Regions from separate parts of the Bradyrhizobium sp. SZCCHNR1093 genome, predicted to be linked through region 2. Evidence: predicted binding sites of a transcription regulator. Region 2 holds the regulator's gene; each other region holds the start of a gene.
What was found. The regulator LexA, encoded in region 2, represses DNA repair genes until DNA is damaged. The targets are predictions, from matches to a motif close to TGTTCNNNNTGTGTTCNG.

Region 1 (3,206 bases), on a different contig from region 2:
CTCCGGCACCTCCGGCAGCGTCGTCTCGGCTTCATCGTCGAACAGATCGGCCGCCGCGCCCTTGACGCGCCAGCTCACCTCGGCCGGCTTGACGTCGTTCATCGCCAGCGCCCGCGCTGCCCGGCGCCAGCCGTCGAAATCAGTGTCGTTGTCGAGGGTTACGACGTGCATTTCTCTCCTCACGTCATTGCGAGCGAAGCGACGCAATCCAGACTTCTCGTGCGGCCCTGGATCGCTTCGCTGCGCTCGCGATGACGGCTTCCGTTAGAATCCAAATCCCAGCTGCTGCGGTTTCGGCCGCAGCCGGGCCGCCAGCGCGGCGCCGTCGAGCAGGGACGGCTGTGGCCGGTGGTCGGAGAGAACGATGAACGGCAGCGCCTTGTTCCTGATGACGTTGAGCTGGGCCAGATCCGCAAAGCGGATCGTGGTGGTGCGGCGGGTCGCGAGGATGCGCTCCACCGTGCGGGTGCCGAAGCCGGGCACGCGCAACAGCTCCTCGCGGCTTGCTGTGTTGATGTCGAGCGGAAAGCGGTCGCGGTGGCGCAGCGCCCAGGCGAGCTTGGGGTCGATGTCGAGCGGCAGCATGCCCTCGCTCTCCTCGACGATTTCATCGGCGTCGAAGCCGTAGAAGCGCATCAGCCAGTCGGCCTGGTACAGCCGGTGCTCGCGCACCAAGGGCGGCGCCTGCAGCGGCAGCGCGCGGCTGGCATCGGGGATCGGGCTGAAGGCGGAGTAATAGACGCGCTTGAGCTTGTAGGCGCCGTAGAGATTGGCCGAGGTCGACAGGATGACGCGGTCATTGGCGTCGTCGGCGCCGACGATCATCTGCGTACTCTGGCCTGCAGGGGCAAAGCGCGGCGGCCGCGCCTTCCGCACCGTCTTCTTGGCTTCCACCGTCTCGTCGAGCTTGAGCCGGAGACGGCCCATGGTGCGGCGGATGGCGCGCTGGTCCTTCTCCGGCGCCAGCCTGGTGAGGCTCGCCTCCAGCGGCGTCTCGATGTTGATGCTGAGCCGGTCGGCATAGCGGCCGGCCTCGGCGATCAGCGCCTCGTCAGCCTCCGGAATCGTCTTCAGATGAATGTAGCCGCGGAAGCGATGCTCCTCGCGCAATTTGCGCGCGACCGAGACGACCTGCTCCATGGTGTAGTCCGGGCTGCGGATGATGCCGGACGACAGGAACAGACCCTCGATGTAGTTGCGGCGATAGAAATCGATGGTGAGCTTCACCACCTCGTCGACCGTGAAGCGCGCGCGCGGCACGTTGGAGGAGGCGCGGTTGACGCAATACAGGCAGTCGTAGTTGCAGGCGTTTGTCAGCAGAACCTTGAGCAGCGAGATGCAGCGGCCGTCCGGCGCATAGGAATGGCAGATGCCCATGCCCGGCGCGGTCGAGCCGAGACCCTTGCCGTCGCGGGAATCCCGCATCTCGGTACCGCTGGAGGCGCAGGAGGCGTCGTACTTGGCGGCATCGGCCAGGATCTCCAGCTTGCGGAGCAGCTCCATACCTTTGAATCCTTTTGATTCCATTCGCTGAATCACATCCGGGGCAATCCCGATTGACTCTCTCGAAGGCGTTAGCTTTATATTAGAACGTATCATGAACAAAGAGGGCCGTCGTGGGTTCAACTGCAACAACGGCAGCGCCCGCACGATGGATGGAAGAGGAGCGGCGACGGATGACCGGCGCACGCATGGATACGCTCGCGCGTCTGCGCGGCCGCATTGCCCGTCTCGAGGCGGGAGATGGCGCACATGACCTGCGCCGGGTCGCGCTCGGCCATGACGAGGCCGACGCCGTGCTGCAGGGCGGGCTGGCCACCGGCGCGCTGCATGAGGTGTTCGCCGAGACCGGCCGTCAGGCGACGGCCGCGACCGGCTTCCTGTGCGGGCTCGCCGCGCGCGTCGCGGCGCGCCGCCCGCTGATCTGGATCCGGCAGGATTTCGCCGAGCGCGAGATGGGCGCGCTGTCGATGAGCGGGCTCGCCGAGCTTGGCCTCGACCCGCGCCGCATCGTGATCGTGCGGGCGCCCGATCTCGATCACGGCTTGCGCACCGCGGCCGACGCGCTCGCCTGCGATGCGCTGGGCGGGGTGATGCTGGAGGTGTGGGGCGAGACGCAAAAGCTCGATCTCGTCGCCAGCCGCAAGCTGACCCTGGCCGCGCAGGAGTCCGGCGTGACCGCGCTCGTGTTGCGCATTGCAGCCACACCCGAACCTTCGACCGCCGAGACGCGCTGGATCGTCCGCACCGCGCGGTCGCTGCCCTCGGCGCCCTGGATGGCCTGGGGCGCGCCGCGTCTCGACGCCGAGCTCATTCGCAACCGTCACGGCCAGACCGGACGATGGATCATGGAGTGGAGCCCCGATGCGTGCCGTTTCAGCGAACCGGCGGCGGATCCTCAGCCTGTGGCTGCCGCGCCTGCCCATCGATCGGATCAAGCGAAACTGCTCCGCCGATCGGCGTGACGACCTGCCGCAGGTCGTCGTCATCAAGGACGCCAATGCGCTCTTGATCCATGCGCTGGACGAGGCGGCGGCGTGCCATGGCGTCAGCCTCGGCCAGCCGCTGGCGAACGCCCGCGCGGTCTGTCCCGACCTCGTCGTCCACGAGGCCGACCTCGCGGCTGACGCCAAGATGCTCGAAGGCATCGCCGACTGGTGCGACCGCTTCACGCCGCTGGTCGCGCTGGATCCGCCGCATGGGCTTTCGCTCGACATCACCGGCTGCGTGCATCTGTTCGGCGGCGAAGCCAAACTGATGCGGTCGCTCTGCGATGCGCTGACCGCGCACGGTCTCACCGTGTCGGCAGCGATCGCCTCCAACGCCGTGTGTGCGCGCACGCTGAACCGGCAGGTGCATGGCCGCATCGTGCCTGACGGCGAGGAGGCGGCCGCGGTGGCGCCGCTGCTGGTGGCAGCCCTTGGCGGCAGCGAAGCGATCACGCTCGGCCTGCGCCGCGCCGGCTTGAAGACGATCGGCGACGTCGCGTCGCGCGGCCGCAACGAGATCACGGCGCGGTTCGGTGTCGCCTTCACCCGCGTGCTGGCCCAGGCGCTGGGCGAGGCCGATGCGCCGATCAGCCCGCGCAAAGTCCCGCCGGACTACATCGTCGACAAGCGCTTCGCCGAGCCGGTCGCGACCGACACGGTGATCGCGGCCAGTCTTTCCAGTCTCGCCGCGATGCTGGTGGCGGCGATGGCACAGCA
Region 2 (3,206 bases):
GACGCCGCTGCCCGACGTCCTGATCGCCGGCGACGGGCGCGCGGTGGCGGTGCGCGGCAGTGACGGACGTCTGCATGTGATGCGCACCGGCAAGGACGTGTTCGCCACCAAGGAGTGGCTCGCGGCCGACGCCGATGCCCGGCTGCCGGCGGATTCATCGCTCGCCGATGGCGTCTCCTGCGACGAGGCGGGCTGCGTGGTCACGATGGCCGACGGCCGATTCGCCGCCTTGACCCTGCGCACCGAGGCGCTCGACGATGATTGCGCCCGTGCAGCGCTGATCGTCACCGCGCGCGCCGCGCCGTCATCCTGCGCGGCGGCCGTCATCGATCGCCAGCGCCTGCAGCAGCAGGGCGCCTTGATGCTGGTGCAGCGGGGCACCGGCTTCTCCGTCACGCCGGTGCGCGCCGGCGGCACCGACCGCCCGTGGTGGCCGGCGCCCGCCGAGGCCGGCGAGTTCGACACGACGCTGACGCCGCGTGCGCCGGTGTCGCGGCTTCAGGACGCGACGCCGCCGGAGACGGAGCAGGGCGAGCAGGATTGAGCGCCGGACAGCTCGAACGTGCTGAGATGATACAACGTGCTGAGATGATACTCGGTGTCGTCGGGTCCATCGAACAGCGAGGGACCTTCGACCAGCGTGAACGCAGCGCCCGGATATCGTTGCCAGACGGCGATGTCATCAACCGTGACCGTTAGCCATCCGAACGGAAGCATGTAGCGGCCGGGCTCGGTGATCCGGTCGGCCTTGTTCCAATCGATCTTGTTGACCGCGGCGGCAAGCTCCCCCGGCACACAATGCCGGCCGAGGGATGTCGTTCCTATTCGATGCGATGCCGGAGCGTGAGGTTCGCCCGAAAGGACCTTGCGCTTGCAGAAACCAAATCTCCCCCGGCCGAAAGCTCGCTCATGACCGAGAGAAATGCGGACGCGCAGGCGCTCAGGTGATGCTGATGCGGCGAATCGGTGTGGCCTGCGAAGCCGGAACGTCCTCCGCCACGCCCGGGCGGCGCTCGGCCGGCTGCTTGCTGACCGGCAATTGCAGCACGGTGACGCGCTGGCCCTCGCAGAGCTGGGTCACCAGCACGTGGCGGCCGTCGGCGAATTCGATCGCGTCGTGATGGCGATCGGGGATGTGCGTCTCGATGCTGTTGAACTTCGCGACGCGCTCGCGGATCGTCCGGGTCCAGAGCCAGCGGCTGTCGTAGCGGACGTCCTCGACAAATGCCAACTCGGTGCCGGGCAGCATGCAGACTGCGACGGTCGGCTCGCTCTCGAGGGCGAAGCCGCGGGTGGCGGTGCCGCGAAACGTCGTCGAGATCAACGTCTCGCCGACCTTGGCGGGACGGGACGCAACCGCATGGAGGCTGTAGTCACACATCGGATCGCTCCTCGTTGAGAGATAGCCGACCCACGCTCCCCCCGGACAGGCGCAGGCCTCTATCAGAGTGGACATCGAGGAGATGTTAGCGCGCGCTTCACGGCAATTCTGCGCTGATCTGCACCGCGTGCGCCCGCGGGCGATCACAAGCGTTTGAGCGTGCCGCGCTGCACATCCTGAGGTGCATTCGCGCGTGACCAATTTCGATCGGCGGAGAAGCGCGTGCGCTCGCCGCCGATCGACCGATCGCGTCCGCGATCAGTATTTGCGATACAGCCCGACCAGCTTGCCTTGGATCTTCACCCGGTTGGGCGGCAGGATGCGCACCTCGTAGGCGGTGTTGGCCGGCTCCAGCGCGATCGATGCGCCGCGGCGGCGGAAGCGCTTCAACGTCGCTTCCTCATCGTCGATCAGCGCTACCACGATGTCGCCGGTGTCGGCGGTCTCGTTGCGCTGGATCAGCGCCATGTCGCCGTCGAGGATGCCGGCATCGACCATGGAGTCGCCGCGCACCTCGAGCGCATAGTGATCGCCGTTGCCGAGCATGTCGGCGGGCACGCTGATGGTGTGGCTGCGCGTCTGTAGCGCCTCGATCGGGGTACCGGCGGCGATGCGGCCCATCACCGGCACCGCGACGGGGCGCTCGCCATCGTCCAGCGCGGGAGTGCTGGTGCGCACCTTGCCGAGATTGCCCTCGATCACCGATGGGGTGAAGCCGCGGCGGTTGTTGGCGGCCTGTGACAGCTCGGGCAGCTTGATCACCTCGATCGCGCGGGCGCGGTTGGGCAGCCGGCGGATGAAGCCGCGCTCCTCGAGCGCCGTGATCAGGCGATGAATGCCGGACTTCGAGCGCAGATCGAGCGCATCCTTCATCTCGTCGAAGGACGGCGGCACGCCGGCTTCCTTGAGCCGCTCGTTGATGAACCGCAGAAGTTCGTACTGTTTGCGCGTCAGCATCTCGACCTGGTCCCCAGTTTGTTGTCGTCCGAGTCCAGGAGCTGCGCCTTGAGCACAAACCGGCTGAGAGCGCCTTGGAGTCGGACCATCATCGCGTCGCCCGCAACATACTAAAAACAAATCATGAACGGACACTATATGTTCGATGTGTGTTCCGCAATCCTTAAATTGTAGTGAACGGACCGGGCTTTGCCGGGGGAAACGGCCTAGCTCGGCAGGCGCAGGATCTCGCACGGGCTGCCGGCGGCGGCCTTCGGCGCAAACGCCCGCCGGATCACCAGCGCCTGCGAGAGCGCGAGATTGCCGAGCAGCGACGAATCCTGCTGGGTCACCGGCGTTGCGATCAGGGTGCCGTCGGCGCGCTCCTCGAGCTGCGCCCGCAGATAGTCCTCGCGCGAATCGTTGGCCCCGAGTTCGCGGCCGAGCAGGGCGGTCTCGCGTGGCATGCGAGCTTCGTCGCGGCCGAGCAGCCGCCGAATCAGCGGCACCAGGAACAGGATGGCGCAGACATAGGACGACACCGGATTGCCGGGCAGTCCGATCACCCTCATGTCGCCGAGCCGTCCGTGCATCATCGGCTTGCCCGGCCGCATCGCGATCTTCCAGAACGCCATCTCGACGCCCTCGGCTTCGAGCGCCTGCTTGACGAGGTCGTGATCGCCGACCGAGGCGCCGCCGGTCGTGATCAGGATGTCGGCCTTGGCCTCGCGCGCCCGCCGGATCCCGGCGATCGTGGCCTCCATCGTATCCGCGGCGATGCCGAGATCGATCGGTGTCGCGCCCTCGCTGCGCACCAGCGCCCGCAGGGCGTAGCCGTTGGAATAGACGATCTGGCCCGGGCCGGGCGTCGAGCCAGGCATCACGAGCT
Region 3 (3,206 bases), on a different contig from region 2:
GGGCCCTTGGCCGTCAGTTCACAGCGCCGCGACATGGCAGTAAATCCTCTCTCATCCCCGCACCCTTCGTCCGCCTGTGTCGGCGGGCCGCGGGGGTCCAAAACTCGTCCAGCTCGTCTCTGGGAGATGCGGTCCTATAGGGGGGATGCGGCTTTTCGTCAAGGTTTTGAGGGATGGGGCCGGTGGCCCCTTAGCCACGCGCCGAATCGCAGGGCTGCCTCGCTTCACGGCGGCGGTATTTGCGCCCGCGGCACGGCGTCCGGCCATAGGCGTCCGCATGGCCGTTTTTCTCCGAAAGACGTCGTACAATCAACATCATAGCCGATCGCCGGAGACCACATAAAGGGCGTATTCGGGCGTGATGAGTGGACGTTCGCGCGATGGCGCGTCAAATCGGCCCGTCGAGCCCGGCGGATTGCAGGGGCTCACGGGGAGTTTGGGCCGCCCGATGCGGCTTCGCCGGAAGCGGAGCCGGACGTAAAGCGCTGGACAATCGGCCAGGATGTGACCGGTTCGCGTTGTTCAGGAGCGTTTTTGGCGTAAGTAACAGCAGTGGCGCGGCACAGGGGCCGGGGCCCGACAAGCGGATCGGCAGGACCATTTCGACGTGACCAACAGCACGGCCTTCTTCCGTTTCCGGCGCCTGGCGGTGGCCGGCTCCATCGCGGCGCTCCTGCTGCTGGCCCCCCACGGCGCCTGGGCACAGGCCCGGCTGGACGCCCAATATGAGGCTTCGCTGGCTGGCATCCCCGTCGGCAAGGGCACCTGGGCGGTCGAAATCGGGGATGATCAGTACGGCGCCGCAGCTCAGGGCGGCACCGCGGGCCTGCTCAAGAGCTTCTCCCAAGGATCGGGCACCGGGTCGGTGCAGGGGCGCGTCGTCAACGGCGCCCTGGTCGGGCAGAGCTACCAGGCCTCGACCACCACGGGAAAGAAGTCCGAGCAGATCCGCATCAATCTGCAGAACGGCACCGTGAAGGATTTCGCCATCGAGCCGACGCCGCCGGTCGATCCCGACCGCATTCCGGTAACGGATGCCCACAAGCGCGGCGTGCTCGATCCGATGACGGCCTCGCTGGTGCGGGTGCCGGGCAATGGCGAGCTGCTGTCGCCGGACTCGTGCCGCGGCGCTGCGCCCGTGTTCGACGGCCGCATGCGCTACGAGCTCAAGCTCGACTACAAGCGCATGGAGAACGTCAAGGCGGACAAAGGCTATCGCGGCCCGGCGCTGGTCTGCGCGGTCTACTTCACGCCGGTTGCGGGTTACATCCCGGACCGGCCGGTGATCAAATATCTCGCCCAGGCCCGCAACATGGAGATCTTCTTCGTGCCGCTCGCGGGCACGCGCATCCTGGTGCCGTTCCGGGTCGTGATTCCGACCTCTTTCGGCAAGGCGATGCTCGAGGCGACCTCCTTCATCACCCAGGCTTCGCCGCACGTCGCGAAAACGCAGTAGCGCGCGGCGGAATCCTCGTTGTCCGGCCGGCGCCGTCATTGCGAGGCCGTCCGGAAAGCCAGCATGTGTGATCCGGCGCGCGGCCTGAACGACGGCTCGCGTGAATCCGTTTGACTCTTCGCCGATTCTGATTCGACTCGGGCCTGCTCGAAACAGCGCCAGTTCCCTCGCGAAAGCGTTGCTTGTCGAGACCGTGAAAACTTGATCTAGTGCTGCCTTGATCGCGCGGCGCGAGATGTTGCGGTGAACGAAGCCGGAAAGGCGCTGGAGTCAGCGATTCGGGCGTGATTCGTTCTCAAGGCGTTCCGAAGCTTAAGCTGCGTCCCTATATGCGTAGCAATGTGACACAGGTGTGAGGATCGCAGCCTCTCAGAACGACGATAAATCCAGCATCCATCGCGCCTGACCCGCGCGCCTGCAACGCCGGCCTCGAGACCCAATTTAACGAATGGCTTTTTCGTCTTCTTCGGCAGCCTCGCCTTTCGAGCGCGCGTCCGACCGAGCTCCCGGAAGCGGCGTTACCGCCGTTCTCGGCCCCACCAACACCGGCAAGACGCATCTGGCGATCGAGCGCATGCTCGCGCATTCCTCCGGCATCATCGGACTGCCGCTGCGGCTGCTCGCGCGTGAGGTCTACAACAAGATCGCCGATCGCGTCGGCAGCGAGGCCGTTGCGCTGATCACCGGCGAGGAGAAGATCAAGCCGAAGAACCCGCGCTACTGGGTGTCGACCGTCGAGGCGATGCCCAGGGATCTCGACGTGTCGTTCCTCGCCGTCGACGAGATCCAGATCGCCGCCGATCTCGAGCGCGGCCACGTCTTCACCGACCGCATCCTCAACCGGCGGGGCCGCGACGAGACGCTGCTGCTCGGGGCTGCGACGATGCGCCCCATCATCGAGCGGCTGCTGCCGGGCGTATCGACCGTGACGCGGCCGCGGCTGTCGCAGCTCGAATTCGCCGGCGACCGCAAGATCACGCGACAGCCGCGCCGGACTGCCATCGTGGCCTTCTCGGCCGACGAGGTCTACGCCATCGCCGAGCTGATCCGCCGCCAGCATGGCGGCGCCGCTGTGGTCCTGGGATCGCTGTCGCCGCGAACCCGCAACGCGCAGGTGGCGATGTTCCAGAACGGCGACGTCGACTATCTCGTCGCCACCGACGCGATCGGCATGGGGCTCAACCTCGACGTCGACCACGTCGCCTTTGCGTCCGACCGCAAATATGACGGCTATCAGTTCCGCCGGCTCACGCCGTCGGAGTTTGCCCAGATCGCGGGCCGTGCCGGACGGGCGACGCGCAACGGCACGTTCGGCACCACCGGGCGTTGTGCGCCGTTCGAGCCCGAGCTGGTCAATGCGCTCCAGAACCACACCTTCGATACCGTGAAGGTGCTGCAATGGCGGAACTCCAGGCTTGATTTCGCGTCCTTGAGCGCGCTTCAGGTCTCATTGGCGATCGCGCCGGGGCATGAGGCGCTGACGCGCGCGCCGATCGCGGAGGATCTGCGCGTGCTCGATCATGCCGCGCGCGACGCCGAGGTGCGCGACATGGCGCATGGCGCGTCCGCGGTCGAGCGTCTCTGGGAGACCTGCCAGATCCCCGATTATCGCAGGCTGTCGCCGGCCGCCCATGCGGAGCTGGTGACCACCGTGTTCGGCTTCCTGATGCAGAAGGGGCGTATTCCGGACGCCTGGTACGCCGCACAGGTCGATCAGGCCGACCGCGTCGATGGCGACATCGACACGCTG
Region 4 (3,206 bases), 120 kb from region 2:
TCGCCGGGCTTCTCATCTTCTTTATCGGACAAAGGGGATACCGGTCGGTTTTGACACGCGAAAATCGCTTGGAATCATATAGCGCAGGAGCGCGCCGCAGGCCACCCCCAAACCGAGGTGGGCCGCGCTTTTTCTGCTCGCCTTTCCAGGGACTTAACCACATGACACGGCTCCGCGAGGCTTGCTCGGGAACCGTCTCTGGCTAGGGCCCGAAGACCACCTTGTGCATGATCCGTCCGGGCAGCAGCGTGAACAGTCCGGCAATCACGAGGGCACCGGAAAACAGCGTGATCATGGCCCGGCGATGGGCCGCCACCCGATGGCGGTGCGCAGCCCACACCGCAAGCGGCAGCACGGCCAGCGTGTAGAGCGACAGCAGGTGGATCGGGCTCCATGGCCCGACCAGCCGGATGGTGTGGATCCAGAACGAGCTGGCTGCAACGGCAACCATGAGCGCGACCCAGACCCAGCCGATCGTTCGATGCGGCAAGGTCCCCTTCGGGGCCGCGAACTGGACGAGTCCCAGCGCAAACGCCGACATCGCGGCGACGGCGTGCAGCAGGACGGAGGGTTCGGCGGCGAGCAGCGGTGCGAAGCTCATGCAACACCCCCGTGGTCAGACGGCAGCGGCCTGAACGTCGTGCGGCCGCCCCTGCGCCTCAGAACGGAATGTCGTCGTCCATGTCGCTGTTGCGTCCGCCACCACCGGCCGAGGCGACCGCGCGGCGCGGCGGCGCCATCGACGGACCGCTGCTGCCGAAATCGCCGCCACCCATGTCATCGGAGAAGCTGCCGCCACCGCCGCCGCCCCGGCCATCGAGCATCGTCAAGGTCGAGTTGAAGCCCTGCAGAACGACCTCGGTCGAGTACTTCTCGACACCGCTCTGGTCGGTCCATTTGCGGGTCTGCAGCGCGCCCTCGATGTAAACCTTGGCGCCCTTCTTCAGATACTGCTCGGCGACCTTGCAAAGACCCTCGTTGAAGATCACCACGCGGTGCCACTCGGTCTTTTCCTTGCGCTCGCCGGTCGCCTTGTCGCGCCACGTTTCCGACGTCGCAATGCTCAGATTGGCGATCGGCCGCCCATCCTGCGTACGCCGGATCTCGGGGTCCTTGCCAAGATTGCCGACCAGAATCACCTTGTTCACACTACCCGCCATCACCACTCTCCCGCGGTTCTCGATCATCGGACCGGCCGTCCACACCGGCCTCACGGCGTCCGGTGGCTAACCCTTCCTCTCGCGGCGGACCCTATACGGTTGCCGCGCGGTCCACCCGCCCTGTCCATTGCTTATCCACATATAGCAGGCGGAAAGCCATTGTTCCAGTTTTGTTCGCACACATATGTCCACAACCGTGCGTCGAGTTCCGCGGAACTCGATGGAACCGCAACTTCTCGCAAATGGAACCCGGAAAAAGTTCCCTATTCACGAAAAAGGGATTAATTTTCATCAAGTTAGCTCGCCGCACTTCCTCCTCGGCTGTGGCTTTTGGGAGACGGTATCCAGGGTTGAATAGCGTATATTTCTGGACGGATTGGGGCCGCAAGCGTGGTCGCACCAACTTCACAGAAGTGCGTCTCCGGGGACCAATTGGAGACGCCCAACGCGGGAGACTTGGGATGAAAAGAATTTTTCTCGGAGCTGTCAGCTTAATGGTTTTGGGGGCGCTGACGCCGGCGGGAGCCGCCGATCTCGCCGCCCGCCCGTACACGAAGGCCCCGGTAGTGGCGCCGGCGCCACTTCCGACCTGGGCCGGTTTCTATCTCGGTCTGCAGGGCGGCGGCGGCTGGGGCCGAAGCAAAGAGACCTTCTTCGGAGCGCCCAATACGGCGATCTTTGCCGGCACCCAGAACTATAACACCAGCGGCGGCTTCATCGGCGGTGTGGTCGGCTACAACTGGCAGGTCGACAACATCGTGTTCGGTCTCGAGGGCGACTATCACTGGGCCGACATCAACGGCCGGTCGGGCGTCATCAACGCCGGTCTCGGCGATACCTACTTCACCAGGCTGCGCGGCTTCGGCGACATCAAGGGCCGCCTCGGCTGGGCTGCGGGTCCGGCGCTGTTCTTTGTCAGCGGCGGCGCTGCCGTCGGCGATCTCCAACACCGCTACGACGCAGCGCTCAATGGCGGCGCGGCGAATAGCTTCGCTCAGAACAACTGGCGCTGGGGTTGGACGATCGGTGCCGGCGCCGAGTACATGTTCGCGCCGAACTGGTCGGCCAAGGTCGAATACAACTATCTCGACTTCGGCAAGAGCTCGATTCAGTACAGCGCGGTTCCGGCCAATCGCTCCGAGTGGAGCGACACCGTGCACACCGTCAAGGCCGGCGTCTCCTATCACTTCAGCGGCCCGATCGTGTCGCGCTACTGATTGCACGCGCAAATCGAATGTGTCGAAAGGCCGGCTTCGCGCCGGCCTTTTTTGTGTGCCAGAACCGGTACTTGCTGGGCCGTTGTGTCATTTGGGTGACGGCTTTTTACGACGGAAGGGGCTATCAAGGTCCGGCGGGTGGGCGTTGGTGAGAGTGTGCGTGCGGGCGTCGGACTTGGTTTGGGGAATGCGATGAGAAGGCTGTTGCTGGGGGCGACAACTTCGCTGGCGCTGGGGATTGCGCCGGCCATCGCTGCCGACTTGCCCGCGCGCACCTTCACCAAAGCGCCTGCGATGATCACGACGATCTATGATTGGAGTGGCTTCTATATCGGCCTGAATGCCGGTGGCGCATCGGCCCGCACCTGCTGGACCAACAAGGTCAGCTTCGCTGGCGTGGCCGCAACCAACGCGGAAGGCTGCCATGACGCAACCGGCGCGCTGGCTGGCGGCCAGATCGGCTATCGCTGGCAGGCCGGCGGCTGGGTGTTCGGCGTCGAAGGCCAGGGAAACTGGGCCAACCTCAAGGGCAGCAACACCGGCCAGTTGGTCCCGCCCGTGACCAACCAGACCAAGATCAATGGGATCGGCTTGCTCACCGGCCAGATCGGCTATTCCTGGAACAACGTGCTCTGGTACGTGAAGGGCGGCGCCGCGGTTGCGGGTGAGAAGTACAACGGTCTGTCCACGGCAACTGGCGGTGTGCTCGACCAGTCCAGCGCCACGCGCTGGGGTGCGGCTGTCGGCACCGGCGTCGAGGTCGGCTTCGCCAAGAACTGGTCGGTCGCAGCCGAATACGAGCACCTGTTCATGGGCAACCGCACCCTGG

Region 1: a site for LexA is predicted at 1,587-1,604, ahead of QX070_RS12300 (putative DNA modification/repair radical SAM protein). Genes of this name have one in related genera too.
Region 3: a site for LexA is predicted at 1,747-1,764, ahead of QX070_RS04245 (helicase-related protein). Genes of this name have one in related genera too.
Region 4: a site for LexA is predicted at 1,321-1,338, ahead of QX070_RS16720 (single-stranded DNA-binding protein). Genes of this name have one in related genera too.

What each region holds. Positions count from the first base shown of each region.
Region 1 is NZ_JAUHJJ010000003.1:276,193-279,398, forward strand. Features, by position in the region: gene QX070_RS12295 (UdgX family uracil-DNA binding protein) at 1-171, opposite strand, end outside; gene QX070_RS12300 (putative DNA modification/repair radical SAM protein) at 265-1,503, opposite strand; gene QX070_RS12305 (DNA repair protein) at 1,677-2,465, shown strand; gene QX070_RS12310 (DNA polymerase Y family protein) at 2,365-3,206, shown strand, end outside.
Region 2 is NZ_JAUHJJ010000004.1:582,703-585,908, reverse strand. Features, by position in the region: gene QX070_RS17310 (ComEC/Rec2 family competence protein) at 1-544, shown strand, start outside; gene QX070_RS17305 (hypothetical protein) at 499-717, opposite strand; gene QX070_RS17300 (hypothetical protein) at 941-1,381, opposite strand; gene lexA (transcriptional repressor LexA) at 1,640-2,338, opposite strand; gene glp (gephyrin-like molybdotransferase Glp) at 2,545-3,206, opposite strand, start outside.
Region 3 is NZ_JAUHJJ010000001.1:904,365-907,570, reverse strand. Features, by position in the region: gene rpmB (50S ribosomal protein L28) at 1-35, opposite strand, end outside; gene QX070_RS04250 (DUF3108 domain-containing protein) at 677-1,456, shown strand; gene QX070_RS04245 (helicase-related protein) at 1,905-3,206, shown strand, end outside.
Region 4 is NZ_JAUHJJ010000004.1:464,209-467,414, forward strand. Features, by position in the region: gene gyrA (DNA gyrase subunit A) at 1-32, opposite strand, end outside; gene QX070_RS16715 (DUF2306 domain-containing protein) at 203-601, opposite strand; gene QX070_RS16720 (single-stranded DNA-binding protein) at 660-1,160, opposite strand; gene QX070_RS16725 (outer membrane protein) at 1,622-2,377, shown strand; gene QX070_RS16730 (outer membrane protein) at 2,570-3,206, shown strand, end outside.